2 linked regions of the Gemmata palustris genome follow. The main gene of each other region encodes a partner of the protein of the gene in region 2 in a complex. Links are inferred from orthologs where the notes say so. Each region holds a gene or a part of one and is shown on either strand. Other genes may lie near its edges.

The links.
Region 1: the proteins of eutC (region 2) and J8F10_RS02175 are in contact, whole or in part, in a solved structure (PDB 3ABO), measured with the Escherichia coli proteins. The link is inferred for Gemmata palustris from one-to-one orthologs.

What each region holds. Positions count from the first base shown.
Region 1 is NZ_JAGKQQ010000001.1:530,149-544,568, reverse strand. What follows is about bases 5,970-8,855. They hold J8F10_RS02175 (ethanolamine ammonia-lyase subunit EutB), read right to left. Parts: upstream 8,169-8,855; coding sequence 6,771-8,168; downstream 5,970-6,770. Other genes in these bases: J8F10_RS02170 (DUF1501 domain-containing protein), read right to left, coding at 8,199-8,855; J8F10_RS02180 (response regulator), read right to left, coding at 5,970-6,354. Also shown: J8F10_RS02215 (hypothetical protein), read left to right, coding at 38-550; J8F10_RS02210 (hypothetical protein), read right to left, coding at 581-850; J8F10_RS02205 (MBL fold metallo-hydrolase), read left to right, coding at 1,199-2,011; J8F10_RS02200 (thioredoxin family protein), read left to right, coding at 2,011-2,313; J8F10_RS02195 (DUF1877 family protein), read left to right, coding at 2,452-2,973; J8F10_RS02190 (GlcG/HbpS family heme-binding protein), read left to right, coding at 3,145-3,681; J8F10_RS02185 (CotH kinase family protein), read left to right, coding at 3,957-5,837; more of J8F10_RS02180, read right to left, coding at 5,938-5,969; more of J8F10_RS02170, read right to left, coding at 8,856-9,590; J8F10_RS02165 (PSD1 and planctomycete cytochrome C domain-containing protein), read right to left, coding at 9,593-12,571; J8F10_RS02160 (hypothetical protein), read right to left, coding at 12,778-14,304; J8F10_RS02155 (protein kinase domain-containing protein), read right to left, coding at 14,392-14,420. UniProt on the Escherichia coli protein: Catalyzes the deamination of various vicinal amino-alcohols to oxo compounds. Allows this organism to utilize ethanolamine as the sole source of nitrogen and carbon in the presence of external vitamin B12.
Region 2 is NZ_JAGKQQ010000001.1:1,275,105-1,289,637, reverse strand. What follows is about bases 7,223-10,221. They hold eutC (ethanolamine ammonia-lyase subunit EutC), read right to left. Parts: upstream 9,117-10,221; coding sequence 8,328-9,116; downstream 7,223-8,327. Other genes in these bases: J8F10_RS05165 (amino acid permease), read right to left, coding at 9,113-10,221; J8F10_RS05175 (hypothetical protein), read right to left, coding at 7,676-8,245; J8F10_RS05180 (sigma-70 family RNA polymerase sigma factor), read left to right, coding at 7,223-7,612. In the rest of the region: J8F10_RS40235 (alpha-2-macroglobulin family protein), read left to right, coding at 1-4,178; more of J8F10_RS05180, read left to right, coding at 4,826-7,222; more of J8F10_RS05165, read right to left, coding at 10,222-10,684; J8F10_RS05160 (hypothetical protein), read right to left, coding at 10,709-11,191; J8F10_RS05155 (hypothetical protein), read right to left, coding at 11,228-11,467; J8F10_RS05150 (YybH family protein), read right to left, coding at 11,972-12,532; J8F10_RS05145 (M20/M25/M40 family metallo-hydrolase), read left to right, coding at 12,684-14,084. UniProt on the Escherichia coli protein: Catalyzes the deamination of various vicinal amino-alcohols to oxo compounds. Ethanolamine ammonia-lyase (EAL) allows bacteria to utilize ethanolamine as the sole source of nitrogen and carbon in the presence of external vitamin B12.

The sequences.
Region 1 (14,420 bases), 740 kb from region 2 along the record:
TATCACTCGTCCCGCACTCAACCAACTAGCGGAAATAATGAGCACGCCTGTTCAATCGGTGGTCCAAACGATGCGCCGGGGCGCGCCCCTCGCGCTCGCGCTGGGAGCCGCCCTCCTCACCGGATGCAACGGTGAACCGACCGGTGAGGTCTCCGGGACCGTGACCGTAAAAGGGAAGGCCCCACAAGTCCCCGGGCTCGCGATCACATTCATGTCGACCACGGGGAAGGTCGTGTCGACCGGGGTTGCCCCAGACGGGACTTACAGCGTCACGGGGGTACCGAGCGGCCCCGTCAAAGTGGGATTCGCCATTTCTGGGGCTGGGGACGAGGCTGCAGCCAAGGCCGGGAAACCCTCCAGGGACGACGATCCCTCGAAAGCCGATCCGAAAGCGCTACACGCGCGTGAAAAAGCGCACATCGGTTCGCTGCGAGGAGGTACCTCGCCCCACGCGCCTTTCCCCGAACGGTTCCTCGATCCGCTCAAGTCGGGGCTGTCCACAACGGTGAACGCCGGAGAAAAGAGCACCTTTAACGTGGACATCAAATAGGGGCGCGTCGACGCACCGCCCGCGGCCCGATCACGCGGCCTCGGCGCGGCAGTCCATTGAATCGCGTTCGATGTACGAAGCGAGTTCGCGGTAGATGTCGCCGTTCAGAACCTCTTCGAGCCGGGCGAGGGTCCGGGCGACTGTTCCCCCGTCCAGCGCCCGGTGATCGTAGACGATGCGCACGGGCACCCGGCCGTCGGGACCGATGACGCCGTAGTTCAACGTCGCGGTCAGGGGCGAGAGCGGGTGAAGGGATTCGGCCCCGAGAGCGGAGTACACACTCACCCCGAACGTGCCCATGAACCGCACACGTTGGTCAGGATCTCGATCACGCGGTCCCCGTCCCGGCCAGGTGGGTTTCGGCCTCCTTCTCGGACGGGTTGCTGGGGAGCGAGCAAGGAGCAATTAAGAGCGGCCAATGCCCGTTCGAGCGCCCACATCTCACAGCAGTGCGCCGGTTCTTGGCGGTTCTGCCTTTTCGTCCCCTTTGACCACCCCGCCTACAATAATCGCTCTGAAATCGCCCGTCGGGATCACCACGGAGCATTCATGCCGCACCGACACACCCGCCGAACCTTCCTCAAACACTCGACCGCCGCCAGTGTCGCTCTCGGGCTGGCCGGTTCAACCGCTGCCGGAGCGCCTCTCATGAAGCACTTCATTTGCGTCACGTGCGGGATGCAGTACGCGCCCACCGAGAAGGAGCCGGATGCGTGCCCGATCTGCCAGGACGAGCGCCAGTACGTGGGCCACGGCGGGCAGAAGTGGACCACCCTCGACGAGTACAAGAAAACGCACAAGAACGTATTCGCTGAAGAAGAAACGGACCTGCACACCATCCACCCGCAGCCAAAGGCCGGGATCGGGCAGCGTGCGTTCCTCGTTCGCACCAAAGAGGGGAACGTACTCTGGGACTGCGTTCCCCCGCTCGATGACGCGACCGTCACGGCCATAAAGAAACTCGGCGGGCTAGCCGCCATCGCGGTCTCGCACCCGCACTACTACACGACGATGGTCGAATGGAGCCACGCGTTCGGAAAAGTTCCGGTCCACATTCACAAACTGGACGCGAAGTGGGTGCTCCGCCCGGACGACGTGGTGAAGTTCTGGGACGGCGACACGAAGTCGCTCCTGGGCGGACTAACTCTGGTGAAAACGGGCGGGCACTTCGACGGGTTCCAGGTGCTCCACTGGCCCGCCGGCGCGGAGGGTAAAGGCGTGCTTTTGTCCGGCGATCAGCCGTATGTGTGCCAGGACCGGCGCTGGGTCAGTTTCATGTGGAGCTACCCGAACATGATCCCTCTCGGCCCGGCGCCCATCAAACGAGTAGTCAAGAGCCTCAAGCCGTTCGCGTTCGAGCGCCTGTACGGGGCGTTCCCCGAGCAAGTCGTGAAGAGCGATGCGAAGGGCGCGGTGGAGCGGTCCGCGGACCGCTACCTGAAAATGATCGGAGGTGCGTAATGCTGCTCGAAGAGTTCAACTTCAAGCGCGAAGTGCTTGAAGATCCGGGTCCGGTTCTGGTGGACTTCTGGGCCGCGTGGTGCGGGCCGTGTCGGACCATGAACCCGGTCCTGGCCGGGATCGCACGCGACTACAAAGTCTGCAAGGTGAACACCGAGACGAACCCGCGACTGGCCGCCAAGTTCCAAGTTTCGGCGATCCCGTTGTTGCTGATCTTCCGCGACGGGCAGGTAGTTCGCCGGTACGAGGGCGTGACCGATCAAGCGACCCTGCGGGCCGATCTCGCGGCCCTGAGTAAATAGCTCCAGCTCCCTTTGGCGGGAATAGTGGTGCCACAATCCGGCCTGATCCACTGTTGTGACTGGGCCGGATTGTGGTTATTGTGACCGGCATCCAAACGATACGGGTAGCTTGGTCCAATACAAGTAAGCAGGTGCGGTGTGGCATGTCGCGGATACTACACAGCGTTACTACCCCAAGAAGCCTCGACGCTCGTGAAATTGACGGATGTTGACAGTCGGCTAGAGTTCCTCGACTCTTTGTATGCCTCGGCCGACGCGGACCATCGTATTCAGTCCGTCGATAAATCGTGGGACGCCATGCACCGCTGTTTGTGCGACGGCTGGTTGGATGCGGAACACGGCGATGAAACGAAGCGCGCTTGCGTGCTCGGAGCGCGACAGCTTTCGGACCGACCCGACTGGATTATTTCCTACGTCGAGCCGCGTCTTGCCAAGCGAGTTGTTGCGGCCATCGACGGCTTGACGCGGGACTGGTTCAAAGAGCAATATTTCTCACTGGATCGAAACCCGCCGGGGGTCGGCGTGCATCGATACGAGATGTACCTCGTCGATACTGAAATCGACTTTGACTACACCTGGGAGTATTTTGTTCAAGTCCGAGACTTCTATCAACGAACCGTGAACCGGGATCTCGCGATAGTGTTTCAGGTTGACCAGTAATTGGAGCACGGCCAGCACTACCACTTCTCCAGTGGCAGGCGCGTTTGGGCTAGCCAACCTGCCAAACCCGTCCGCGTGCGCCGCAACTCGGCGCACGCGGGCGATCGCGATCACTCCTACAACAGCTCTCGTGGCGCGAAGTTCGCGCATTCCCGTAAATGGAGAACCGTCGTGTCCCTCTCCCGAATCGTGCTCGTTCTGGTTGGTTCGCTGATAGCCTCTCCCCTTGTCGTGGCCCAAGAGAAGAAGGCTCCGCTGGTCACGCGCGAGCGCGTTCAGTTGAACCTCGCGGGAGCTGAAACGGCTCTGGAAGGTGCCAAGAAGAAGGCCGCGGCAATGGGCCTGAAGTCCAACATTGCCGTCGTCGATGACGGTGGGCACCTGCTGGCGTTCGCCCGAATGGACGGAGCGCGCCCGGCGAGCGGGTCCACGGCACTTACCAAAGCGGTCTCGGCCGCGACCTTTCGCCAGGAGACAGGAACGCTGCCTGCAAAGGGCGAACCGGACGCGCTCCTGAGCTTGAGTATCCAGAACGCGGCAACCGCGAGCGGCGGCAAGATCACAACGTTAAAGGGCGGGGTGCCGATCATAGTGGACGGCCAAGTGATTGGCGCGATCGGCATTGGCGGTGGAAGCGGCGAACAGGACGCCGAAGTTGCAAGGGCTGGTGTTGAGGCGCTGCTCGAAGCCCTGAAAGGGAAGAAATAGTTCGCGTTAATCCAGTCAGGCACTCACTTTCCGACTCCGCGCCCCGCGGGCACCAAACAGCGGGGCGCCGCAGACCGATACACCCCTCCAGCTCTCGCCAGGGTCCGATACGAGAACCACAAGCCGGACGAACTCACGTCGTTTTCAGCCTTTTTTGCGCGCTGCACGCGCCGCGCAACGGTATCTATGAAGATTGAGAGAAGTTCCAGTTATCGTCAGGTGAATCAGCCTGACGTCACGAGCGCGATCAAATCCGTCCGACAACGGGAGAAGCGATGGGTAACGGCTCTCGGTTCGGTTTCCATTCGTGGTGGTTCGCGAGCGCGATGGGGTTGGCCCTCGCTTCTGCTGGTACGCCGACTGTTGCGGCCGAACCGGAGAAGAAATTGGGCGCCTTCGAGCCGGGTCGGGTGTGGGACGTCCACATCACGATCTCGGCCGAGGAGTTCGCCGCGATGCAGCCCCGCGGGGGGCGCGGGTTCCCGGGGTTCGGCCCCGGCCCCGGTCCCACTCCGAAAACCCCGGAGAAGCCCGCCGATCCGAACCGAGAGGTTCACCGGAATAACTTCGGCGTCGATTTGCCGTGGGCCACGGGTACGGTGACGATCGGCACCGAGACGTTCAAGGACGTCGGCATCCGGTACAAGGGGAACGGCACCATCGGGGACGCATCCCGCACCATCAAGAAGTCGTTCAAGGTCGATCTCGACCACTTCGGCGGAAGCGGGCGGTTCCACGGGTCGAAGACGATCAACCTCCACTGCGGGGTCGCGGACCCGTCCAAGCTCCGGGAATCGCTCGGCTACTCGCTCTACCGCACGGCCGGGGTACCCGCCCCGCGTACCGCGTTCGCGGAGGTGCGACTGACGGTTCCGGGCAAGTACGACAAGGAACTGCTCGGGTTCTACACCGCGACCGAACCGGTGGACAAGTTGTTTCTGCGTAACAATTTCGGCACCGACGCGGGGCTCTTGCTGAAGCCGGAAGGCGTGCGCGAACTCACGGACATGGGCGACGAGTGGGAGCGGTACAAGAAGCCGTTCGCCCCGAAGCGCGACGCGACCGCGGACGAGGCCAAGCGCGTGATCGGGTTCGCCCGGCTGGTGCAAAAGGCCGACGACGCCACGTTCCGCAAGGAGATCGACTCGTACCTCGATACCGATGCGTACCTGCGGTTCCTGGCCGCGACCGCGTTCGTGGCCAACTCGGACGGGTTCTTCACGCTCGGGCACAACTACTACATCTACCTGCACCCGAAGACCGGCAAGTTCCACTTCTTCCCCTGGGATCTCGATCGCGCGTTCGCCAACTTCATGATCCTCGGCACCGCGGAACAGCAGATGGACCTGAGCCTGATGCACCCCTACGCGGGCACGCACCGGCTGACCGAGCGCCTGCTCGCGGTCCCGGGAACGGCCGAGAAGTACCAGAAACTGCTCAAGGAACTGGAAGTCAAGTGCTTCGATAAACAGCGCTTGATGAAGGAGCTGGAGACCGCGGAGGCGGCCACGAAGGAACTGATCGCGCGCGACGACAAGGCGGCTCAGGCGCGCAAAGAAGCCGCGCCGACCGGATTCGGCTTCGGCAAACCGCCGGGCCTCAAGACGTTCATCGAGAAGCGCACGACGTCGGTCGCGTCGCAGGTCGCGGGCGCGTCCAAGGGACACGTCCCGACGGGCGGCGGGTTCGGCGGGCCGCCACCGAAGATGGGCGACATCATGGCCGGGCCGCTGATGGGTGCCCTGGATGCCGACACGGATGGAAAACTGTCCCGGGACGAGTGGGTCTCGACCGCGAAGAAAATCTTCGCCGCGTGCGAAAAGGACAAGGACGGGTTGGTCGATCAGAAGGCGCTCACCGCGGGACTCAACGGAATGTTCCCGAAGCCGCCCGAGGGTTCGCCCCCTCCGGGCGGGTTCTCGCTCGGGAACTTTATGGCCGGACCGATCCTGTCCCGCGCGGACGCGAACAAGGACAGCAAGCTGACGTCGGAGGAGTTGGTTGGCGCAGCGGGCAAATTGTTCGACACGTTCGACAAGAAGAAGACCGGTAAGCTCGAAGAGTCGGCGTTCTCGGAACTGCTCACGGACCTGTTCCCAGCCCCCAAGTTCGGCCCCCCGCCCGGTCCACCGGGTAAGGACGGCAAGAAGCCGTGATTTGCTCGGGGCGTTCGGGGCGCGGATGACGGCCCGAACGCCCCTCTCGTTGTGAATGCACTTTCACCGCGTAATGCTTGCCCCGGATGAATGAACGCACTCACCCGGTCTTGCGGCTCAACTGCTCCTCACTCAACTGCCCGACCAACTTCGCGAGTTCGACCGGATCGGCCGGCTTCAACAAGAACGCGGATGCACCTGCGGCCGTGGCCGCACGACGAACGCTTTCTGCAGTGTGCGCGGTGACCACGACGACGGCCGGCGGATTGGGCAGCCGGAGCACCCGGCGAATAAGCGCGCAGCCGTCCTGATCGGGCAGATCTAGATCGACCACCAGTACCGACGGGCGGGTTTCGGACGTCGCCTTCAATGCGGCTTCCGCGGTCCGGGCTTCACGTGCATCGAATCCGTTCAGACGCAGGACCGCGGTAAGAACAACGGAATCGTCCGCGTCGCCCTCCGCGACCAATACACGCGCCCCACCGAGCGGACGGTGAACGAGGTCCGTTGCAGTCATGGGCACCTCCAACAATCAAGATCCGTGTGCGGCGAGTATACTGCTCAGGAAGCAGAATCTCAATCGGTGACGCTATTACTGGCACCCAAATTCCAAAGTGCGCGCAAATCGCGCAGGCAACGAAATCGCAGCGACACTCTGAGAGAAAAATACCAAACTAAAATATCGGCGAATCAAGGACTTGGGACAAGTCCCTGGCTGGTGCTCGAAATTGGCGCGAGGCGTGCTTTACTTGCTGGTACTAAAGAAGTGGCTCATCGTGCAGGATGAGGGGAGAGGCATTCTGCACGATGAGTCGCTTTCTGAAGCAAACACCCCGCGTTGTTGTGGCAGAGGGAGAGGCTGCCACAACAACGCGGGGCGCTTTTTTTGTAGGCACATCGACTTTCGGATCTTCTCGTAACGAGTCCACACCTTCACTCCGCAAGTATCTTGGTAACGCTTCCCAACAGTGCCGGGCGCTCGCCGCTCGTCAACTTCCCGTCGCGCGTGAGGCCGTAGGTCTCGAGCCACGCGCGGAACTCCGGCGCGGGGTGCAGTCCGAACAGGCTCCGCACGAGCGCGGCGTCGTGGAAACTGGTGGACTGATAGTTCAGCATCACGTCATCAGTACACGGCACGCCCATGATGTAGTTGCACCCGGCTGCGGCGAGTAAGAGCAGCAGGTTATCGGCCGAGTTCTGGTCCGCGTCGGCGTGGTTGGTGTAGCACACGTCCACGCCCATCGGCAGGCCGAGTAACTTCCCCACGAAGTGATCCTCGAGTCCGGCGCGGATGATCTGCCGTTCGTCCGCGAGGTACTCGGGGCCGATGAACCCGACCACGGTGTTCACCAGGAACGGATCAAAGGCGCGGGCGACCGCCTGGGCGCGGGCCTCCAGTGTGAGTTGATCCACGCCGTGATGCGCTTCCGCAGACAGAGCGCTCCCCTGCCCCGTCTCGAAGTACATCACCTGATCGCCGGCCCAATTCACGTCGCGCCGGCGGTGCGACTCGAGCACGCGCTCCCGACCCTCCTTCAGCATCGCGAGCGTGACGCCGAAACTCCGGTTCGCCGCCTGCGTTCCCGCGACCGACTGAAAGAGGAGATCGACCGGCGCGCCGCGCTCGAGGGCCGCGAGTTGCGTGGTGATGTGCGCGAGACAGCACGCCTGCGTCGGCGCCCCGAGCTTCGTGATGAGGCGGTCCAACAGGTGGAGGACCGCAGAAACGGTTTCAACGGAATCGGTCGCGGGGTTCACGCCGATCATGGCGTCGCCGCACCCGTAGGCGAGGCCGTCGACCGCGCTCACCAGAATGCCCGCGAGGTCGTCGGTCGGGTGGTTCGGCTGCACGCGGACGCCGAACACGCCCGGCCCGCCCATCGTGTTCCGGCACCGCGTCACGTTGCGAATCTTCGACGCGACGAACACGAGTTCCTTGTTGCCCATCAACTTCGCGACCGCGGCGGCCACTTCCGGCAAAACGCCCCACTTCAACCCGCGGAGCGTTTCTCCCGTGGTAGTTTCGTCCAGCAAGAACTCGCGGAACGCACCCACCGTCAGCGAGCGGATGCGCGCGAACGCCTCTCGGTCGTGCGTGTCGAGAATGAGTTTGGAGACGTCGTCCGCGTCCGGGCTGATGACGGGGTCTTCGACGATGGCCGAAAGCGGCACATCCGCGAGCGCGAGTTTGGCCGCGACGCGCTCGCGCTCGGACCGGGCCGCGAGCCCCGCGAGCACGTCGCCGGACTTCAGCTCGTTGGCCTTCGCGAGCAACTCTCGCAAGTCGGCAAAAGCGAATCTTTCGCCGCGAACGGTGTGAGTGAACGGCATGGTGTTAGCGATCGTACCAACTGGGGCTCATCAGGACAGTACGCCCTTCACCACTTCGCCCTCGACGTCCGTGAGGCGGTAGTCGCGGCCCGCGTGCCGGTACGTCAACTTCTCGTGGTTGATGCCCATGAGGTGGAGAATCGTCGCGTGGAAGTCGTGGACGTGAACCGGCTTCTCGACGGGCTTGATCCCGTGCTCGTCGGTCGCGCCGTAAGCGACGCCGCGCTTGACCCCGGCCCCGGCCAGCCACGAGCTGAACGCCCAGTTGTGGTGCTCGCGCCCGGGGTTGTCCGCGGTGTTGTTGAACGGCGTGCGCCCGAACTCCGTCGTCCACACAACGAGCACGTCGTCGAACAGCCCGAGGCGCTTCAGGTCGCTCATCAGGCCCGCCATCGGCTGATCGACCTGCTGGGCCAGCCGGCCGTGATCGGCCATGTTCCCGTGCGAGTCCCAGTTCGCGCTCGACCCGGTGTGGATCAGCTCCACGAACCGCACGCCGCGCTCGACCAACCGCCGGGCGACGAGGCACTGCCAGCCGAACCCCTCCTGCTGCCCGCGCTTCAGCCCGTAGAGCGCGAGCGTTTCGTCCGTTTCCTTCGACAAATCCAGGGCCGCGGGCATTTCGGACTGCATCCCCGCGGCCGTCTCGAAGGACTTGATGCGCGCCGCGAGATTCGGATCGTCCGCGCGCGTGCTCTGGTGCTCCTCGTTGAACGCCTTGAGCGCATCCAGTTCGAGCTCCTGGCGCTGGGCGGTGGGGACGCGCCGTTTGAGGTTCGCGATCGGCTCCGTGCCCGGTATCACCCGCGTGCCCTGGTGCGCGCCGGGGAGGAAGTCCGAGGCCCACACCTGCGTGCCCGCGTAAGGCATCTGCGGCGCGAGCACGAGGAATGACGGCAGGTTCCGGTTCGAGGTACCGAGGCCGTAGCTCATCCACGAGCCGATGCTCGGCCGCGCGACCGTGAACGAGCCGGTGTGCATCCCGAGCGTCGCGTTGTAGTGGTTCGAGTGACTCGTGTGCATCGAGCGGACGAGCGCAATGTCGTCGATCTGCTTCGCCAGATGCGGGAACAGGTCGCTCGTTTCGATCCCGCTCTTGCCGCGCGGGGCGAACTTCCAGTTCGGCTGCTTGAGAAACAGCTTCTCGTACCCGGGCCGGTTGCGCGTTTCCGGGTGGTCGAGTGTGACCGTCTTGCCGTGGTTCGCGGTGAGTTTCGGCTTCGGGTCGAACGAATCGACGTGCGACACGCCGCCGCTCATGAACAGGAAGATGACCGCCTTGGCCTTCGGAGCGAAGTGCGGCTTCTTGGGCGCGAGCGGGTCGGCCGCGTCGTTCGCGAGAAGTTCACTGATGATACCGGGCATGAGGAGCGAACCGGCCACGGCCGACTGCACGAATCCGCGGCGAGTAGGAGAGTGCATGTTCAGTCCAAATAGAGGAATTCGTTGCTCGCCAGCAGGATGCGCGTGAGTGCGGCCCACGCTGCCTTCGTGCGATCGGCGGCCGGGGTGTCGGTGACTGCGGTCGTGTATCGCATCAAGAAGGCCGCAGCAGCCTCGCGTTCTTTCGCGGTGGGCACACGCTGAAACGCGGCGCGGAACAGTTCGTCGAGCCGCGTCGCTTCGGGCTTCGCCAGCGCACGGGCGGTGACTTTGTCCGCTTGGGCGTGGAAGAACGGGTCGTTGAGGAAGTAGAGCGCCTGCGTCGGAACGGTGGTGTCCTGGCGCTGCGGGGTGGTCGCGTTCGGGTCCGCGCCGTCGAAGAGCCCGAGGAACGGGTGCCGGCGGTTGCGCACGCTAATGAGGTACACGCTCCGCTTGTCGGAATCGTAGAAGGTGCTGAACGGAACGTGCTGTGAATAGCTCCAGCTCGCTTCGGGCGGGAACGGGTGCGCGCCGCCCGACTTGCGGTCGAGTTGCCCACTCGCGGTGAGGAGCGAATCGCGCAACTCCTCACCGCTCAACCGGCGCCGATCGAAGCGCCAGTACAGGTCGTTGTTCGCATCAACCTTGGCCCCGTCGGGCCGCATCGCACTGGCTTGCTGGTACGTTGCCGAGAGCATGATTCGGCGGTGGAGTGCCTTCACGCTCCAGTTTCCTTCAACGAATTCGCTCGCGAGCCAGTCGAGCAGTTCCGGGTGCGTCGGCGCGCTCCCGCGCGTGCCGAAGTCGTTCGGGGTCTTCACCAGCCCGCGCCCGAAGTGGTGCAGCCAGACGCGGTTCACCATCACGCGGGCCGTGAGTGGGTTGTTCTTCGACGCGATCCAGCCCGCAAGTTCGAGCCGGCCGCTCCCAGCTTTCGCGGGGAGCAACTCACCGCCGAACACTTCGAGCCAGCGCCGCGGAACGACCGGGCCGGGCTTTTCTGGGTCACCGCGGAGGTGGAGTTTCGCATCGTGCGGGGTCGCTTCCGCGACCGCGAACGCGACGTCCTGGGTCGGTGCGGACGCGACCAGCGCGGCCCGCTCGCGCTCGAGCGCCTGAAGCTTTTCGGACTTCGTCGCCAGGGAGAGTAGATCCGCACCAACTTCTCCCGGGAACTGTTCGAGCATCCAGCCGACGCCGTCCGGTCCGCCGGGGTGCGCGTCCTTCACGCGCCCGGTAATGCGCACTTTGCCGTCAATGGGACACAGCCACCCCACCGCCACGTTCCCGTTCGGCCCGGGGTGAACGAACACTGATCGCGCCGGGAGTTTGGTCCAAACGGACACGGGTTCTTTCGACGAGTTCGCGAATACCGAGGGCGTGTCGCCGTTGCGCCAGGCGTGCAGACCGGGCTTACCCGAGAGGTCGCGTGCGGCTTCCGGCAGCGGGAGCGGCCCGTCGCGGGTGTCGAGGAACCACCACACGCGCTTGTTGCCGTGCGCGTCCGCGTGCGGGTTCGCCGCGAGCAGGTCGTCGAGCACGTCGGCGGTGAGGTTCCATCGGCGTTCCTTGCCACCGATCTCGGTGATGTCCCATTCGATGAGCGTCGAATCGGCGCCGTGGTTCTTCAGCGGCGTCACCGAGAGTTGAAGGAACTGACCGGCCCGCACATCAATCACGGCCGGCAGTTTGTCGAACGGCTGTTCGCTGCCGTCGGCGATCTCCCCCTTCGCGAGCAGACTTCCCAGGGTGGTAGCGCGGGTCTTCAGCGCCCGCGCCAACTCGGTCTGCTCGGTACGCAGTTGTGCGAGCCGCACGTCCACGCTCGCGAGCTTGCCCTTGTAGGGCTTCACCACGCGGTCCCATTCCGCGGGCGGCATCAGCGGAACGAGGTCGCGCGGGAGCTGCTGCGGTTCGCACCCCGGGAACGCGAACTTCGTGCTGTCGAAGATGCCGTAGAGCGCGTAATAATCCTTCGCGGTGATCGCGTCGTACTTGTGATCGTGGCACCGGGCGCAACCGATCGTGAGCCCGAGGAAGGCTTTGCCCACGGTGTCGATCGTGTCCTCGTATGTGAGGTGGACGTCTTTATCGATATCGTGCCCGAAGCGCCGGGCGAGCGCGAGGAACCCGGTCGCGACCACGCGCGGAGCGTATTTCTCGTTGGGGCTGCGCGCCGCGACGATGTCCCCCGCGAGTTGGTCCCGGAGGAACTCGTCGTAGGGCACGTCGCGGTTGACCGCGTCAATCACCCAGTTCCGGTAGCGCCAGGCGTGCGGGAGCGGGTGATCGCTGTTTTCGCCCGCGGTGTCCGCGTAGCGCACGAGATCGAGCCAGTGCCGGCCCCACCGCTCACCGTAAGCCGGCGACGCGAGCAGCCGGTCCACGACTTTGGCGAACGCTTCGGGTGACGTGTCCTTCAGGAATGCTTCGATTTCCTCGGTCGTGGCGGGAAGACCAGTCAGGTCGTAGGTCGTCCGGCGAATGAGGGTTCGCTTGTCGGCCGGTGGGGAGAGAGTTAATTTCTGCCCCGCGAGTTTCGCCTGAACGAACGCATCAATGGGATTCGTGCCAGCACTGCTCGGCACCGGCGGGCGCGTCACGGGCCGAAACGACCACCACTCTTTCGCTTCCGCGGCGGTCACCCCGCCGAGGCGCGCGGGGCCGGCGGCACGCGGGTCGATGGCCCCGTCCTTCACCCACTGCTCGAGCGCAGCGATCTCCGCCGCGGTCAGTTTCCCGTTCGGCGGCATTTGCGCAACGCCGTCCGCACCGCGCAGCGCCTTAATAAGCAGGCTCTCGGCGGGCTTGCCGGGCACGAGTGTCGGGCCGGTGTCGCCGCCCGCTTGCCAACCGGCTTTGGTGTCGAGGCGCAAACCGCCTTTCTGCTTCTCCGCGCCGTGGCACTTGGTGCAGTGCTGAATCAGAACCGGCCGCACCTTCGCCTCAAAGTGGTCCGTCGGGTCCGCCCCGCGCCCGTTCGCGACGCTCCCGAGCAGACCAACGAACGCGACGACCCAGCGCGACGGGTAACACATCGTTGAACAGTTCCAGCAATTGAAGGGGCCGACGGCTAAACCCATCGGCGCGGGGAGTGCAGGTGCCCCAGGATACCTCATCAATCGCCGCGGCGAAAGCCTTTATGGTTCAAAAGTCGCCGCCCTTCATCCTCCAGCGTAACTCCTTCTGTTCGGAGCGCGGGAAGACGAAGGACGGCGACTTTTGAAGCTACTTTACAGCAGTATCAGGCATTCAGGAGGCGCTTCGCCTCGTCCAAACCGGGGGCCGGTTTGCCGAATTCGCTGGCCGTCACGCGCGCCAGCGCGACCAATTGACGCCATTTGAAGGCGGCCCGCGTGACGCCGAACTCCTCGGTCGCGGTGCGGTAATACTTCTCGGCGTGCAGCGCGCCGTCCTCACTCACCCCGTACCGAATGAGTACGTCGAGCAGTGCCCGCGCCGGGTGCCCGGCCGCACCGTACTTCTGTGCGACGGCCGCGGCGACCGCCTGGTTCCCGGCCCGGATCGCGTCCTCGGTTTGTTGGAGCAGCGCCTTCGCGTCCGTCGTCTTGATCTTTTCCAGTTCCGAAGTGTGGAACGGTTCCTTCAGTTGATTGCCGTTCTGACCGGCCGTGTGGTACGCGCCCACGATCAGCGCCGCGAAGGTGTTCCGCGCGTTGCTCACGTTCGCGATATTTCTCCACGCATTCGCAGCGTCCGAAGCGTGCAGGCCGACCGAATCGCCGTGAACGCTCCCGAGTTGCTTGGCGCCGTCCGCGCGGGTGCGACCCGGGTCGTTGAGGAGGAGCTGGTTCGCGGCGAGGTTGATCGCGTCGCTGATTGATGCGGGCGCGAACCCTTCCGCGAGTGCCGCGGCCACCGCATCAGCAGCCTTATCGCGCCCGTCCGCGTACACCACTTTCGCGAGCGCCTCCACCCACGCATCGTCACCGGCGCGCGTGCCCGGCTTCTTCCCGGCCAGTTTGTACTGGTCCATCAGTTTCGGCAGTTGCGTCTGGATGGCACTCGGCTTACCCACTCGGTTCTCGTTGCAGCAGAAGAGCACCGACTGGCGGAGCAGCGTGTGCGCGTGCTCCTTGCCCGTGAAGTCGAGCATCGCCCACGAGCGCCACGCGAGCACCACGCGGTGAACGTTCACGTCATCCGCGACACAGTACATGACGTGGTTGAAGGCATCATCGGCGCTATCGTGCGCGAGAGCCGCGAACACCCCTTCGGCCGTGGCCGGGTCGTTCTTGCGGGTCAGTTCCTGTAGCACTTCCCCGCCGACCTTCCCCGCGGGCGCGGGGGTCGCTTTGACCGGGTGCAGCACCTCGTTTTTGCGCCCGCCCTTCGCCTGAATGTGGGTCGCGTTGCGGTAGAGCACCTTGAGCACGGGGAGGGCGCGCTGGGCTTCGGGCAGTTCCTTCGACATCTCGAACGCGGGCGCGAGCGCCATGAAGGTGTGGTAGCCCTCGTAGTGCTTGCCGCCGAACTCCCGGGCGTTGGCGAGCGACCCGGCCGCGACCAGCGTGCGGAGGTCAATCCCGTCTTTCAGTTTCGCCACTAACACCTGCATCAGCTTGCTGGTGGGCGTGTCCTGGAGCAGCGCGGCGAGCGGCTCTAGTTTGCCGAAATCGAGCGCCTCAGCGCCTTCGGCGGCGGACGCCGGGGCGAGCCCGAGGTCGGTGGCGACGGCCGAACCGAGGCTGGCGACCAGCATCCCGCGACCGACGTCGGCGAGAAATTCCCGGCGCGTGTTCGGAACCATGAGTCAGACTCCCTGGGGAAGAGGAAAGGGAATGTGCGCACTCAACGCGGCGCGAGCGGTGACCGTATTTCCCAGAACGCGGGCGCGTTACACGACTTTTCCCAGAACGCTCCTGC
Region 2 (14,533 bases):
GCGTGAACATTCGCGACGGCAGCGATTCTGAAACGATCGTCCGACCGATTCCGCTCGTAACGAAGAACCTCCGCGTCGAGTTCTTCCCCGAAGGTGGGGACATGGTCGAAGGCGTGCCCGGTCGCGTGTACTTCATGGTCCGCACGCCCGCCCCAAGCGCTAAACCTGCCGATCTCAAAGGTATCATCACCGACGGCACAAATACGCTTGCAGAAGTGAGCACGCTCACGGACCCCGAGAACCCGGGCGTCAATCGCGGGCACGGCGTCTTCACGCTGACGCCGAAAGCGGGAACGAATTACTTCCTCAAGCTCACGTCGCCCAGCGGCATCACCGCGCCGACCAAGGACGGGTTTCCGCTGCCCGAAGTGAAGCCCGACGGTGTGGCGCTCACCGCACTCGATGCCGTGACCGAAAAGGGCGGCACGATCCGCGTGCAACTGCAAACCGCTCGCGGGCCGAAGACGGTACACGTGGGCGCGTATGTCCGTGAGCGGCTCATCGCGCAACAGAAGGTCACCCTGAATGCGAACAAACCCACAGAAGTCTGGCTCAAGAGCGACGACACCGCGGGCGGTGTCACGCGCGTCACCGTGTTCGAGGAACGAGCCGATGATGCCGGCCAAACGACGCTCGTTCCCCGATCCGAACGGCTCGTCTTCCGCGGTCCCGGTGAGCGCCTCGTTCTGAGCGCGAACCCGGAGCGAGCCCGGTACACGCCCAGCGGCAAAGTTCGTCTTGATCTGTCCGCGACTACAGAAAAGGGCACGCCAACTCCCGCGGTGCTGATGGTGGGCGTGGTAAACCGCAGCGTTATCACGATGGCGGACAACAAGAACGATCGCCTGCTCCCCACACACTTCCTGTTGTCGGGCGAGGTGAAGAACTCGGCCGAACTCGAGCACGCGGACTTCCTGCTCACGGACCACCCGAAAGCGGCCGTAGCTCTTGACCTGCTCCTGGGCACGCAGGGCTGGCGCCGGTTCGCCGAACAGGACGTGCCGCCTCCTCAACCGGTGGACCGAACGGACGTGAACACGATGCTGGTCGCGCACGGTCAGCGCCCGACTGCACCGCTCCAGTTACTCGAACTCGAAAAGCAGCGCGTGAACGCGGAATTCATGCCGCAAATGGAAACGGCCCGCATCCGAACGGCCACGACCGAAACACAGTGGAGCGCGATCCCCGCAACGCTGACTCAGAAGCTAGCGGACGCCCAGGCGCACGTTTCGGCGGCCCAGGCACTGAAGACCGAGGCGCAAGGCGCACTATCGGCCTACAAGGAACGGTACGAACGGTTCGGTGCGGCGCTGCTGCCGCTGCTGATCGCCGCGCTGGTTGCGATCGTGATCTTCATTGTGGTCTCGCGCCTGATGTCCGCGACCGCAACGAAACCGGCCGGGCGCCTGCGCCCGTACATCGCGGGCATCACCACGCTGGCTATTTGCGGAGTGCTGGTGTCGCTGTCAAGCAACATGGGTTCCAACGCGAACTCGACGTTCTCCTTCGTCGGCAGCTCGATCAAGCCTCCGGGTGGCATGGTCGACCAAACCGTCTCAGGACCAGTGCCACGGATTGAGGCTGTGCAAGGAGGCCGAGGAACACGAACACCTAGACCGGTAGACGATTCCGGTTCGATGCCCGACTTAGACACACCTTTACGTCCCCCCGGTGCTCCGGCGGGACCGAAAGCCGCGCCCCCAGGCTTACCCGCTGTGGGGATGCCTGCGACCGGCGGAGCCCCCCCGGGGTCAGGCGGCAAGCCTTCCCCGCGCCTCGGGAATGGCAGGAACGGCATTCCCTCGAAAGGTGGGATGTTTGCCAACGACGGCACTAGCCGTGATCGAGGTAGCGTGGACTACGACGCCCGCGTCGCCGTCGCTGCCGCCGCACTCCGACGTAGCGCAAAACTAGGGAGTGAAGGATTCAATCACAAAAGCGACGGTCGTAGGTCGGCTCTGCCCGTGATTATGCCGTTCATGGTGCGTGAGTACGCCCACGAGCGAGACCCGCAACTGGGTGAAGTGCGTTCGGATTTCACGGAAACCGTGTACTGGCACCCGGTTCTGGTGCTGCCCGAGAACGGCAAGTCCACGATCGAGTTCCAGCTTTCGGACGACATCGCGCGGTACCAGGTGCTCGTCGCCGGGCACACGCTCGACGGGCGCATTGGGGCAATTACCACGACCATCGAAGCGCGCAAGCCGTTCAGCCTCGATCCCAAACTGCCGCTAGAAATTTCGCACACGGACACGGTGGAGACACCGATCCGCGTGACCAACGACAGCGACGTGGCACGGAGCGTGACGTTCAACACGACGGCCACCGGGTTCAAGACCAAAGGGCCGCTCCAGGAGACGATCGAACTCTCACCGAATGCGAAGGGCCGCAAGCTCCTGCGCCTGAACGCGGATCAACTCCAGGGCGACGCGAGCCTACTGATTGAGGGCCGGAGCACGGGCGGCGACCCGGACATCATCAAGCGGTCAATCCGCGTCGTGCCCGATGGCTTCCCGCGTGTCGGCTCGGTCAGCGACATGCTGGAGAAGGGCCGCGCGCGCGGGAGCATCACGCTGCCCAAGGACGTGGTGCCGGGCTCGCTCCAGGTGCGGCTCGAAATGTACCCGACGTCAATGGCCGATCTCGTGAAGGGCCTGGACGGGTTGCTCCGCGAACCTTACGGGTGCTTCGAGCAGACCTCGACCACGAACTACCCGAACGCGCTGATCCTCGACTACATGAACCAGACGAACCAAACCAACCCGGCGGCCGCTGCAAAGGCGAAGGGGTTGCTCGATAAGGGGTACGGCCGACTGACTTCGTTCGAGTGCCCGGACACCCCCGAGCGGACGAAGCACGGCTTCGAGTGGTTCGGGGCCGCGGACCGGCAACACGAGGCGCTCACCGCTTACGGGTTGCTCCAGTTCAAGGACATGGCCCGGGTTCACCCGGTCGACCCGGTGCTGATCCAACGGACACAAGCGTACCTGCTCTCTCGGCGCGACGGGAAAGGCGGCTTCAAGCGCGGACCGGACGGGCACAGCTTCGGCTCCGCCCCCAAGCACACGGTGGACGCCTACATCGTCTGGGCACTCGTCGAGAGCGACCCGGACGACCAAGAGAAGCTGGACCTCAAGACTGAAATCGCCACGCTGAAGGCCGAGGCGCTCAACGAGAACTCGGTCGGCGGTAAGGATGCGTACTTCGTTGCGCTGGTCGCGAACGTGATGCTCCAGCGCGGCGACCGCGAAACCGCCCACAAACTGCTCGACCGACTGAAGGAAAAGCACCTCAAGAACGGCGGGGTTACTGGAGCGGTGACGAGCATCACCCGGTCCGGCGGGCGCGATCTGGAGATCGAAGTGACTGCCCTGGCACTCCTCGGCTGGCTGCGGACCAACGACCCGGCCTACGGCACGGCGATCAAGGACGCCACGAAGTGGATCGCGCAACAGCGCGGTGGGTACGGCGGGTTCGGCTCGACGCAATCGACCGTCATGGCGCTCAAAGCGCTCGCACTCTTCGCGAAGAAGAACGCGCACCCGGCGGAGAGCGGCGAACTGAGTGTGCGCGTGGGCGACAACGTGGTCAGCGCGCGCCAGTTTACCGAAAAAGACGTTGAGGTAATCGCCCTCGACATCCCGAACTCGGAAGCGGTCTTCAAGCTCGGGAGTAAGACCGAACTGGAAGTCGTCACGACCGCGAAGCAACCGTACCCGTTCGCTCTGAGCTACACCTACACGACGCTGACCCCGCTGAGCGCGGAGAAGTGCGCGGTGCAGATCTCCACGAAGCTGGCCAAAGCCGAAGCCACCGAGGGCGATACGGTTCCGCTCGCGGTGACCCTGGAGAACCGCCAGAAGCAAGGACAGGGGATGACGATGGCGATCGTCGGCATCCCGGCCGGGATGAAAGTCCCGACCGACATGAAGCAACTGACCGACCTGCGCGAAAAGGGCCAGATCAGTTACTTCGAGACCCGTGACCGCGAACTGATCCTCTACTGGCGCGAACTGGCGCCGGAACAGAAGATCGCGCTATCGGTAGACTTGGTGTGCGACGTTCCCGGCACGTACCGCGGCCCTGCAAGCCGCGGGTACCTGTACTACGACGCGGACCACAAGCACTGGGTCGAACCGCTGTCGATCAAGATCGCCCCGATGCCCGGTAACGAGTGACAGGCGTTCGCGATGTGTCTTAAGTGTAGTCCGCTCGCTCCGCGAGCGGGGCATTTGGTCTTTGGTTTGGTGGCACGTGCCTCTGGGCTGTGTAGCGCCTCCACAGGCCAGAGCCCCGTGCCACGAGCAGAAAGCACAGGCTTTCAACACAGTGTCAGCGGGGCAACCGCTCGCGGAGCGAGCGGACTACACTCAAGAACCAGTTTGTTGCGATCCGCCCACACCGGGTATAGCTTTGTCATCGTTTGGGGCAGCTTTTGTGAGAGCGTTTCACCGCAGAGGGCACATGAGGGCGCGGAGGAAAGCAAGGACTGAAATGATTCGTTTTCAATCCGGTCTTCTCCGCGCCCTCATGTGCCCTCTGCGGTGAAACGCTCTTGTCGAGTCCGGGCGTTGCCGTGAGCGTTCCGCGCCTCAGGAAGAGAAGTAGACAACACGGGAACATTGATCGGGCTTGGTGGAACGTTCGCGTTCTGCCAAAGCCGGTCACAAAACACGCGGGCCGGGGGCGAAATCCCCGGCCCGCGTCATTTCATCCGGTAGTTCTCATCAATCCTTCGGTTGTAATCTCACCAGCGCTTGTATCAAACTGAGGCACTGCGGGAAGTAATGGGTGTGGAACGCAACGAAGCCAACAGCGAGGGCGCGTGAACACCGTCGTTCAGATCCTCGACACCATCGCCGAAGAAGCCGCCCGCGGGGACCGCACCGACGGCCAGTTGCTCGACCTCTTCGTGCGATTGCGGGACGAGCGCGCGTTCGCAGCGGTCGTGCGCCGACACGGTCCGATGGTGCTGGGCGTGTGCCGGCGCGTGCTCGGCAACGCGACCGACGCGGACGATGCGTTTCAGGCCGCGTTCCTGGTCCTCGCGCGTCGGGCCACAACCATCGACACGCAGCGCCCGCTCGCGCAGTGGCTGCACGGCGTCGCGTACAACACGGCCCGCAAGCTCCGGCAATCGAACGCGCGCCGGGCGGCGCGCGTCCGGCCGCTCGCAGAAATCACCGAACCGCCCGCCCCGTCACCGGACGAACACAACGAATTGCTCGCGGTCCTCGACGACGAACTGAGCCGCTTGCCCGAGCGCTACCGGGCGCTCATCGTGCTGTGCGACCTTGAGGGCCACACGCGCAAAGAGGTCGCGCACCGGCTCGCGTGCCCCGAGGGAACGGTCGCGGGGCGCCTAGCACGAGCACGCGAGTTGCTCGCGGCTCGCCTGACGGCGCGCGTGGGTACACCCGCAGCGGGGGTGCTCTTGGCCGCACTCACGGACCGTATCGCGAGCGCAACGCTCCCCGCAACAGTGACGAACACGGTTCGCGCGGTCGCAATCGATAATCTCGTGCGCGCGACGGCCAACGGCCTGATCTCGCGCCGCGCCGCGGACACAACCGAAGGAGTATTGAGAGCCATGTTCTTGAAAAACGTCCGGGCCGTAGCGTCCGTAATCGTGTGCTGCGGACTGGTGCTCGCGAGCGCCGTCGGTCTGTTTCATTTCACGAACGCCAGCGCGCAACCCGCGCCGGAACCGAAATCCCCGCTGGAATTACTCGGGCTTAAAGAGGCGGAGAAACCGGCCGCCGTAACCAGCGGGCCGAAGGCGCTCACCGTTGTTCCGCTGCGCGTGCTCGATAGCGGCGAAGCTGCCGCCACACTCACGAAACTATTCGACGCGAGAACCACAACGATCACGCCCCTTCCAGAAGACAAAGCACTGCTCGTCTTCGCCGACGCCAAGACAACATCACAGATCGAATCCGTGCTCGTGAAACTCGGCGAACCGGCCACCAAGAAGCCGAGCGTGTTCCGCCTCGACAAAAAGGCGGATTGCGCCGAAACCGCCAAGACGCTCGCGGAAGCGTTCGGCAAGTCGCGTGTGACCATCGTCCCGGTCCCGGGTGACCACGTGCTGCTCGTGTACGCGACAGAAAAGGACACACAGACCGTTCAGAAACTGCTCGCGAAGGTGCTCGCCGGCGAACCTGCCGAGTCTACCACGCGCGTGCTACGGTTGAGGAATCGGAAAGCCGAGGAAGTAACCCCAGTCATTCAAACGCTCATAGCACCACGACGCTTGCAGGTGGTGGCATTGCCGGCACAAAATCAACTAATCCTCGTCGGCCCACCGGACGAGATCGAAACCGCTACCCGGATCGTCGATGAGATGGAGAAGTTGATCGTGAAACAAGAGGCCAAGCCGACACCACCCGGCACGGACCCGCAATTCGGGGCGGAAGGACTCGACCCGTTCCACACCAAGCCGGGTGTCGACCCGCACATGGTTCTGCCGAGTGCCAAGACGTTCACCTTCAACGTGAAAGACGCACCCTGGGACGAAGTGCTCGACACGTACTCCAAGCTCTCCGGTCTCTCGCTCGTCACCACCGTGAAACCCACCGGGAAATTCACCTGCACCCCGGGGAACCGCACGTTCTCCCTCACCGAGATTACCGATTTCATCAACGAAGGGATGATGCAACAAAAGATGATCCTGGTGCGCGGGAAGCTCACGTTCTTCATTCACCCCGCGGACGAGAAACTCGACGCCAAAATGATTCACCAGATCGAGCTGAAAGACCTCGGGAGCTACGGTCGCACGGAACTGGTGCAAGTTGCTATTCCGCTCCGCGTGTTAGACGCGGCAGACGTCAAAGACGAACTCCGCAAACTCCTGTCACCGTTCGGCGAGATCGTGTTCGCGCGAGGGAATCGCATCGTCGTCTGCGACACGGCCGGGAACGTCGCGCGGATCGTCAAAACTCTCGAAGACATCGAAAAAGCGGCCCCGAACCCGAAACCCAACCCGGTCACCCCTCCGGGCGGATTCGATCCGCGAAAGCCCGCGGGCGGACCAACAGCGCCCGGATTCGATCCGCGCTTCGGCAACGACAGAACCGCCCGGCCCGATACTGATCCACACATGGTTCTGCCAGAAGTAAAGGCGCTCACACTCAACTTCAAAAACGCGCCCTGGGCCGAAGTGCTCGACGCCTACGCGACTGTAACGGGACTGAAAGCCAATGTCAGTTCCAAGCCCACGGGAACGTTTACGTTCGCACCACCTAAAGTGGACCAGCGGTTCACGATCGCCGAAATCACCGACATTCTCAACGAAGCACTGATCCCGAAAGGATTCCTCGTCATTCGCAGCGAAAAGAGTTTCACCCTCATCTTGGCTGACGAGAAAGTGGACCCGTTACTTGTCCGGGCCGTTTCAGGTGCCGAACTGGAAACTAGCGGAAAAACCGAGTTAGTACGGGTTGAGGTTCTGATTGAGTGGGACGTTGATGACAAGTTAGTTGCTGATTTGAAGCAGATACTCGGGCAGTTCGGTAGGATCACTCTTTTAAAAGATCGGCTCGTGGTTCAGGGGATCGCGAGCCACGTCACGAAGATGTTGAGCGCGCTCCCCCAAGTGAAATCCAAGAAGTGATTCAGGACGGGTCCGCGAGAGTGGGCAAAAACATACCGGCCGGGCTGTACCCGGCCGACGCTCTTAGCGCTTGCCCGGCGTGAAGGACTTCAGCTCCTTTATCAACCCACCACCCGCCTTCACGACCCCGACCTCGGGCGCGTACCAGAACGTCACTTTGTTGTTCTGGACCCACTCGACTTCGACTCGAATGGCCTGAAACTTACCCGCCCCGACCTCGACCGGTTCCGGCCCGTGGGACGCGAACAGCCCCCGAATTTTGTCCGCGTTCAGGCTCTGGGAGGTCCACGCTGCGCCTTTCTCGTGTGGGAGTCTGAGCATCGGGATAGCCGGATTACAGACCTCTTTGCCCATCGACACGATGAACACGCCCGCCCCGGACACCTGCCAACAGGTCGGGTCGTTAGAGTTGCCGTTGACCGTCACGAGCTTCCCGCCGCCCTTATCCTCGACGGCCGTAATCTCATCGGTCGTCTCGTTCTGGCCGTTGAGCACATAGACCCACTTCGTCCCGACCGTCGTCGGGAAGTACAGCGCCTCGTTATTCCGCATGAGGTGTTTGGGAACGGGCGCGGCCTGCGTAGAAGCAATGAGGACCGCAACGGCGAGGAGCGGGGCGAGCGCACGGAGCATGGCGACACCTCCGAGTGGAGAAGCAGATTCGATGGTACCCCACCCAATTGCGCGCGTCCAGGCGCTGAATGTCACACGCGACTCACGTTGATTCCGAGATTGATGCGGGATGTGTCGAGAGGCAGGAACCCAACACTTCAGTCATTCCGACGCCGCTGCGCCCGGCCGCCCGGAACTGATCGGCGAGCGCGATGATTCGCTGTGCGGCTTCGGTCAGTCCGACGCCGCGCGCGTGGATGTTCGAGATGAGGTTGCGATCCGCATCCGTGTGCCCCCCGCGCGGGTGGAACGCCATGTACGCGGACAGGCTCTCGGCCGTCGCCAGTCCCGGTCGCTCGCCGATCAGCAGCACCACCACGGCCGGCGCGAGCAGGTCACCGATGTCGTTCATTACTCCAACGCGGCAGTAGCGTACAAAAACCGGTCTGCCGAACGACCACCCGCGTTGCGTCGCCGCTGCGTGCAACCGGTCGAGCAGTTCCGGCGCCTGGGTCGCGACCGCGGTGGCGGAAAGCCCGTCGCCGATTATCACCTGAACGTCACACCCCGACGAGCACTCCGCGCGAACACGTTCGCGGGATGTGTCACTGAGTTTTCGCCCCAAATCGGGCCTTCGCAGGTATTCCCCTTTTGACGCGACTTGCGACTCGACACCGAACAGACCGAAGCGCGCGACCCGCTCGGCCCCGAAGTCACGTTCCAGATCCACTTCAGTGTGGACCGCGTCGCGTGCGGCAGCGTGATCTTCGCGGAGCCGGAGCCACGTCGACGTCCGATAGCCGAGCCCCGCGCGCCCGACCAGCACGCGGGCCGGTGTTTGGGCCAGCGCGAGTTCGACCGGATCGAGCGGTGCCGGCGAGTTGTCACTCACGGCGCGGCTCCTTTTTCGCCCTCGTGGACCGCGGCTTCGGCCGCGGCAATCGAATCCGCCTGTGCCCGCGTTTCGATCCCGTGCGGAGGACCCGGGAACGTGTAGCGAGCCACAGTGAACCACATCACCGTGAGCACCGCGACCATCGCCCCTACCACATACGCGGCCTTCTCGCTCGGCGGTTGCACGCCAATCACCAGCAACAGCCCGCACCCGAGAACGCTAATCACCGCGAGCGGCCGGAACCACCGGCCGAGGGTCCACGGCCCCATCGCCGTCCACCACCGCCCGTAAGCGATCACGCCGATCGCGGTCGGCAACACATACGAGATGTACAGCAGCACCGCGGCGGACGCGGCGATGGTCGCGTAGGCTTCGGCGAACAGCGTGAACAACACCGCCAATGTCGCGACGAGCCAAATCGATACCGGCGGCGTGCGGAACCTCGGCGACACGAATCGCACCCACTTCGAGAACGGTAGCCCACCGTCGCGTGCGAACGCGAACGCCATGCGCGAGGTCGAGGTGACCGTGGCGAGTCCGCACAGGTATTGCGCGAGCACGATTCCACCGCACAACACGAGGCACAGCCAGCGCGGGAGCACATCGCCCATCGTGAACACGAACGCCTGCTCTCCCCTCTCCGCTACCGCAGTCGGGTCGCGCATCGCCAGCACCACCGCACACAACATGAACCAGCCGAAGAGCGCGGACACCCAGACGGACCGGACGATTCCCCGCGGGACGTTCCGGGCGGCGTTCTCCGTTTCCTCCGAGACGTGTGCGGACGCATCGAACCCGGTGATGGTGTACGCGGGGAGCAGGAAGCCGAGAGCGAACAACCACACAAGTGATTGCTTCGCCGGCCACACCGGATCGACGCTTTCCGCCCCCTCAACACCGGGTTCGGGTGAGTGGGGGAAGCCGCTGTAGTTCGTGAACGTCCAGAGTCGCTCGAAGTCGTAACTCGGCGCGGCCACACCCAGCGCGACCGTAATCACGACTGCAACAAACAGAATCCAGTACCCACTGAAATCAGTGAGGATGCGCGTGACGCGGATACCCAGGTGATTGATGATCGCGTGCGACGCGGTGATGAGTGCCACGACCGCGAACTGCATCGCGGGGGTGGGCTTCACGTCCGGGGCGAACGCACCCAGCGCGAACCGGAACGTGCCGACGTTGATCGCTGCCAGCACCGCAACCAGCCCCGCGAGGTTGAACCACGCGGTCGCCCACCCCCACCCGCGCCCGCCGAGAGTGGCCGCCCAGTGGTACAACCCGCCGGCCGTCGGGAACGCGGACGCGATCTGCCCCATCGTTGCGGCCACGCACAGCGCGAACAGCCCGACTAGCGGCCACGCGATGCCAATAGAGGCCCCACCGACGGAACAGAACCCCACGTGAAAGGAGGTGATCCCCCCTGCGAGAATGCAGATGATGGACAGCGAGATGGCGAAGTTCGAGAACCCGCCGAGTACGCGGGCGAGTTCCTGCGCGTACCCGAGTTTGTGCAGGGTGCGAACGTCGTCGGACTCTTCCGGCGCGGGCGGGGCTGGTGTTGACATGCAAACGTTGTATGGAAGGCCGAGCTACCGCCCCGCCTCGGCTTCGTTCCGGCGCGCGGCTTCGGACGCGACACCCTCAACAATGCTTTGTGCGCCGGCTTCCACAGTTTGCTCTAGCAACGATTCGTACCGACACGGGACACCTGCGGTTTCTCCCAAATATCGATCGCGGTCACACCCCGCCATAAACACGACCGCGAACAGTGCCGCGGCCCGCGCCGAGCGCCGGTCGAGCCACTTCCAGACGCGCTCGCGTTTCGTCGCACAGTCGGACGTCATCACGTGCCCGTCGGGGCGCCGGTAGATGCGCAGACACGGGAGTTTGTCCCCGCCGGCCACCAACTGCACGGCTTCGGCGCGCGTGAGTTCGCTCACGTCGTGGACGTTCTGGCTGCACTTGTCGCAGAACCGGGTACGGTTGTCACCTCGCATTGCGTCCCACGACACCGGGCACGCGATTGGAATCGTGATCGAATCCAGCGCATCGATCGTGGGCAACGGGATCATCGCCGAACCTCGGGGAAGTGATTGCTACATGCCTGTTTACTTACTCACACCTAAAAATTTCGGGAACGCCTTCTCCGCACCGATTCCGAATTGGCTGATTTGAACCCCATCGGGCGCGGTCGTCTGTACGAGAACGCATTTGATCCCGTCAGGCTGATGCACCAACGTGAGCCGATACGTCTTACCCCAAGGATCAATGGTGTCACTCTTGCCGTTCGGCAAGAACGAAGCCTCACGAAACGGCGGGACGTTCAGGTCCGCCACACTCACGGGCATTCTTTCGTCGTCCGTGACAGCCGGGTTCGATGAACTCACTGCGTAAGAATCAACGGCGTGTGATAGCAGCCGACAGCCGAGTTGCGCTTTATTTTTCGCGGACTCCAGTTCTTCCGACGCTCGAACCGGAGGTAAAACAGCCGCCCCCGCCCCTTCCCTTTGAGCGTTTCGGTCGGGTGTCTCTGCTTTCATTTCTTGGAGCCGCTCATGAGCCGCAAGCCATGCGCCACTGCCCCCGAGGAGTATCCCAACCGATAACCCTAGCGCAGTTCCGCGGTTCCACCAATTCGAGTGACGCATATTTGCCTCGCAATGAGTTTCCTCCAGATAAACTAGGAGTTACGCAGTTGATGGCATGTCATGCCCTAAAGCATTGCTAGATAACAGCTTGCGCCTTAGAAAGCTCGCACAAGCGGCCGCATCGCAAGAGGTTGAAATCAAACAACTTAGGGCGCGAGATGCCCTCAACTGCGTAACTCCTATAAACATAAATTCCTTCGCCGTTCACTTCTTTTCTTCGGCCGAAGTGTGATCGTGGACGATCTTCCAGCCGTCCGGGGTCTTGCGCAGGATCAGTGTGAAGCGCCCGCGCGCGGTCTTCTTCGCGTCGTCCTTCTCCTTCTCGAACGTTAACTCGAACTTCCCGCGCATCATGGCCGCGTTCGGGCTAAACGTCTCGACATGCAGATCACTGAACACGAGCTTGCCCATCTCCTTACCGTCGGCCTTATACCGCTTCTCGTAGCGCTCTTTCGTCTTCTTCCACCCGGTCGTGATGTCGCCACCGGAGATGAACGTCAGTTGGTCGTCGTTCCAGTACCCGGCCATGAACCCGTCGAGATCGCCCTTGTTCCACGCGATCACTTGTGCGTCGAGCACGGCACGGATGTCCTTCTCGTCGCCCGCCGCAGTGCTGGCCCCAGTCGCCCGCGCCACCGTGGTGATGAGTGCGGTTCCGCCGCCGACCAGCAGCACGAACAGCACGATGTTGGCCAAGCACGCGATCCGAAGGAACTTCGCGCGAAACGCGAGTTCGGTCGCCAGTGCGGAGGGGGACGTGGACATGAGGAGCCTCGTGGGTGGTGCCCGCGTGCGGCCCGCGCTCGGAATCAGCGGACCGCACCAAATGGAACGGTTCCGGATAGCATACCACGCGGGTTTACCCTGACCCGCCCGACCGGTAGAGTGATGGCACCTATTCACGGGGGCTACCCTCATGCAAGCCGCACTCGACTGGCTGAACAAGAATCACGAAGACATCGTTCAGGGGTTGGCCGAACTGGTCGCGATCCAGAGCATCAGTACCGACGGTGAACACAACCCCGAAATCGATCGCACCGCGAAGCTCACCTGCGATCAGATGCGGCAGGCCGGGCTGCACAACGTCGACATCCTGCGCGTCGGCCAGTCGCTGCCGTATGCCTACGGCGAGTGGCTCGAGGCCCCCGGTAAGCCGACAGTGTTCCTCTACGCGCACCACGACGTTCAGCCGGTGAACTTCGTCGAGCAGTGGCTCAGCGACCCGTGGAAACTCACCCGGCGCGACGGCCGACTCTATGCTCGCGGGTCCGCCGACGATAAAGCCGCGATCTCGGCCCAACTCGCTGCGATCGCGGCGTACCGAAAGACCGGCAACACGCTCCCCGTGAACATCAAGATGCTCGTGGAGGGCGAAGAAGAGGTCGGCTCGAAGAACCTCCTGAAGTTCTTTGAAACGCACCGAGACAGGCTCAAGTCCGATGTGATCGTCGTGTGCGACACGGAGAACATCGAAGTCGGGATTCCGAGCATTACCTACTCACTGCGTGGGATCGTCGCCGTGCGGGTTGACGTGACCACGGCGAAGATCCCGGTCCATAGCGGAATGGGCGGCGGAACGCTGCCGGATGCGGCCATCGCACTGAACGCGATCCTCGGCCGACTGTATTGGGACAACGGGCCGCTCCCGATCCCGGGCTATTACGACGAGGTGCGCCCGCTCACCGATAAGGAGCGCGCCGCGTTCAACAAACTGCCGGCCGACGCCGAGAAGGTCCGGCAGTCGATCGGCATGGTTCCCGGCGCACGATTATCGACGGAGAAAGGGTACAGCGACTACGCCCAGACGTGGCGCCGACCGGCCATCACGGTGATCGCGCAGGAAGCGAGCTCGATCAAGGGTGCATCGAACCAGGTGCTGCCGAAGGCGTCGGCGATCGTGAGTTGCCGAATCGTGCCGGACCAGACCCCGGAAAACGTCCTGGAGAAGCTCACGGCGTTCCTCACCGCGAACCCGCCGTGGGGCTGCGAGGTGGCTGTAACTCCGGCCGGCCCGCCGGTGAAGTGGTGGATGACCGACCCGAACGGCCCCGCGTTCGAGGCCGCCCTTTCCGCGATGCGCACAGGCTTCGACCGCGACCCGGTCGCGATCGGCGGCGGAGGAAGCATCGGGTTCGTCGGCCCGCTCTCGGAACTGTTCGGCGGCGCCCCCGCGCTGCTCATGGGCATCGAAGACCCGGCGAGTAACGCGCACGCCCCCAACGAGAGCCTGCACGAAGGCGACTTCAAGAAGCTCATGGCCTCGCTCGTCGGGCTGTTCGCCAACTTGGGGAAACTCACACCCAGTAGCGTGAAGTGACCCGGAAGTGGTCCGGTCGCCCGGACCGTTACCAACCGGCTCCACCGGTTCGACGAACGGCGCCCTCGCGCCCACGGCCCCGAACCGGATGACCGTGCTCCCGTGGCGGGAGTTGCGAGCCGAACTCGGGTACCGCAAGGCCACCCGCGCCCGCCGCGGCTCCGCCAACTACCTCAAGAGCTGGACTCCTTGGCCCACCGGCCGGACTTGCCGACATGTTTTTTGAGGCCTATCGCTGGCCATCGGCTTGATAGAGATCAGCGAGAAGTCTCCTAAAATAATGAGGCGCGAGCGCGCGGGAGGTGCTCTCGCGGTCGCGCCTCGTTCAATCCACCACGGGAACCCGATCAACCGAAATAGCCCCTCTTCCCAATCGCCCGATTTCAATTCGCACAAAATGGGTTAACGGCCCGCAATCGCGCGCTGTTCGCGCGAACCGCTCAACACTG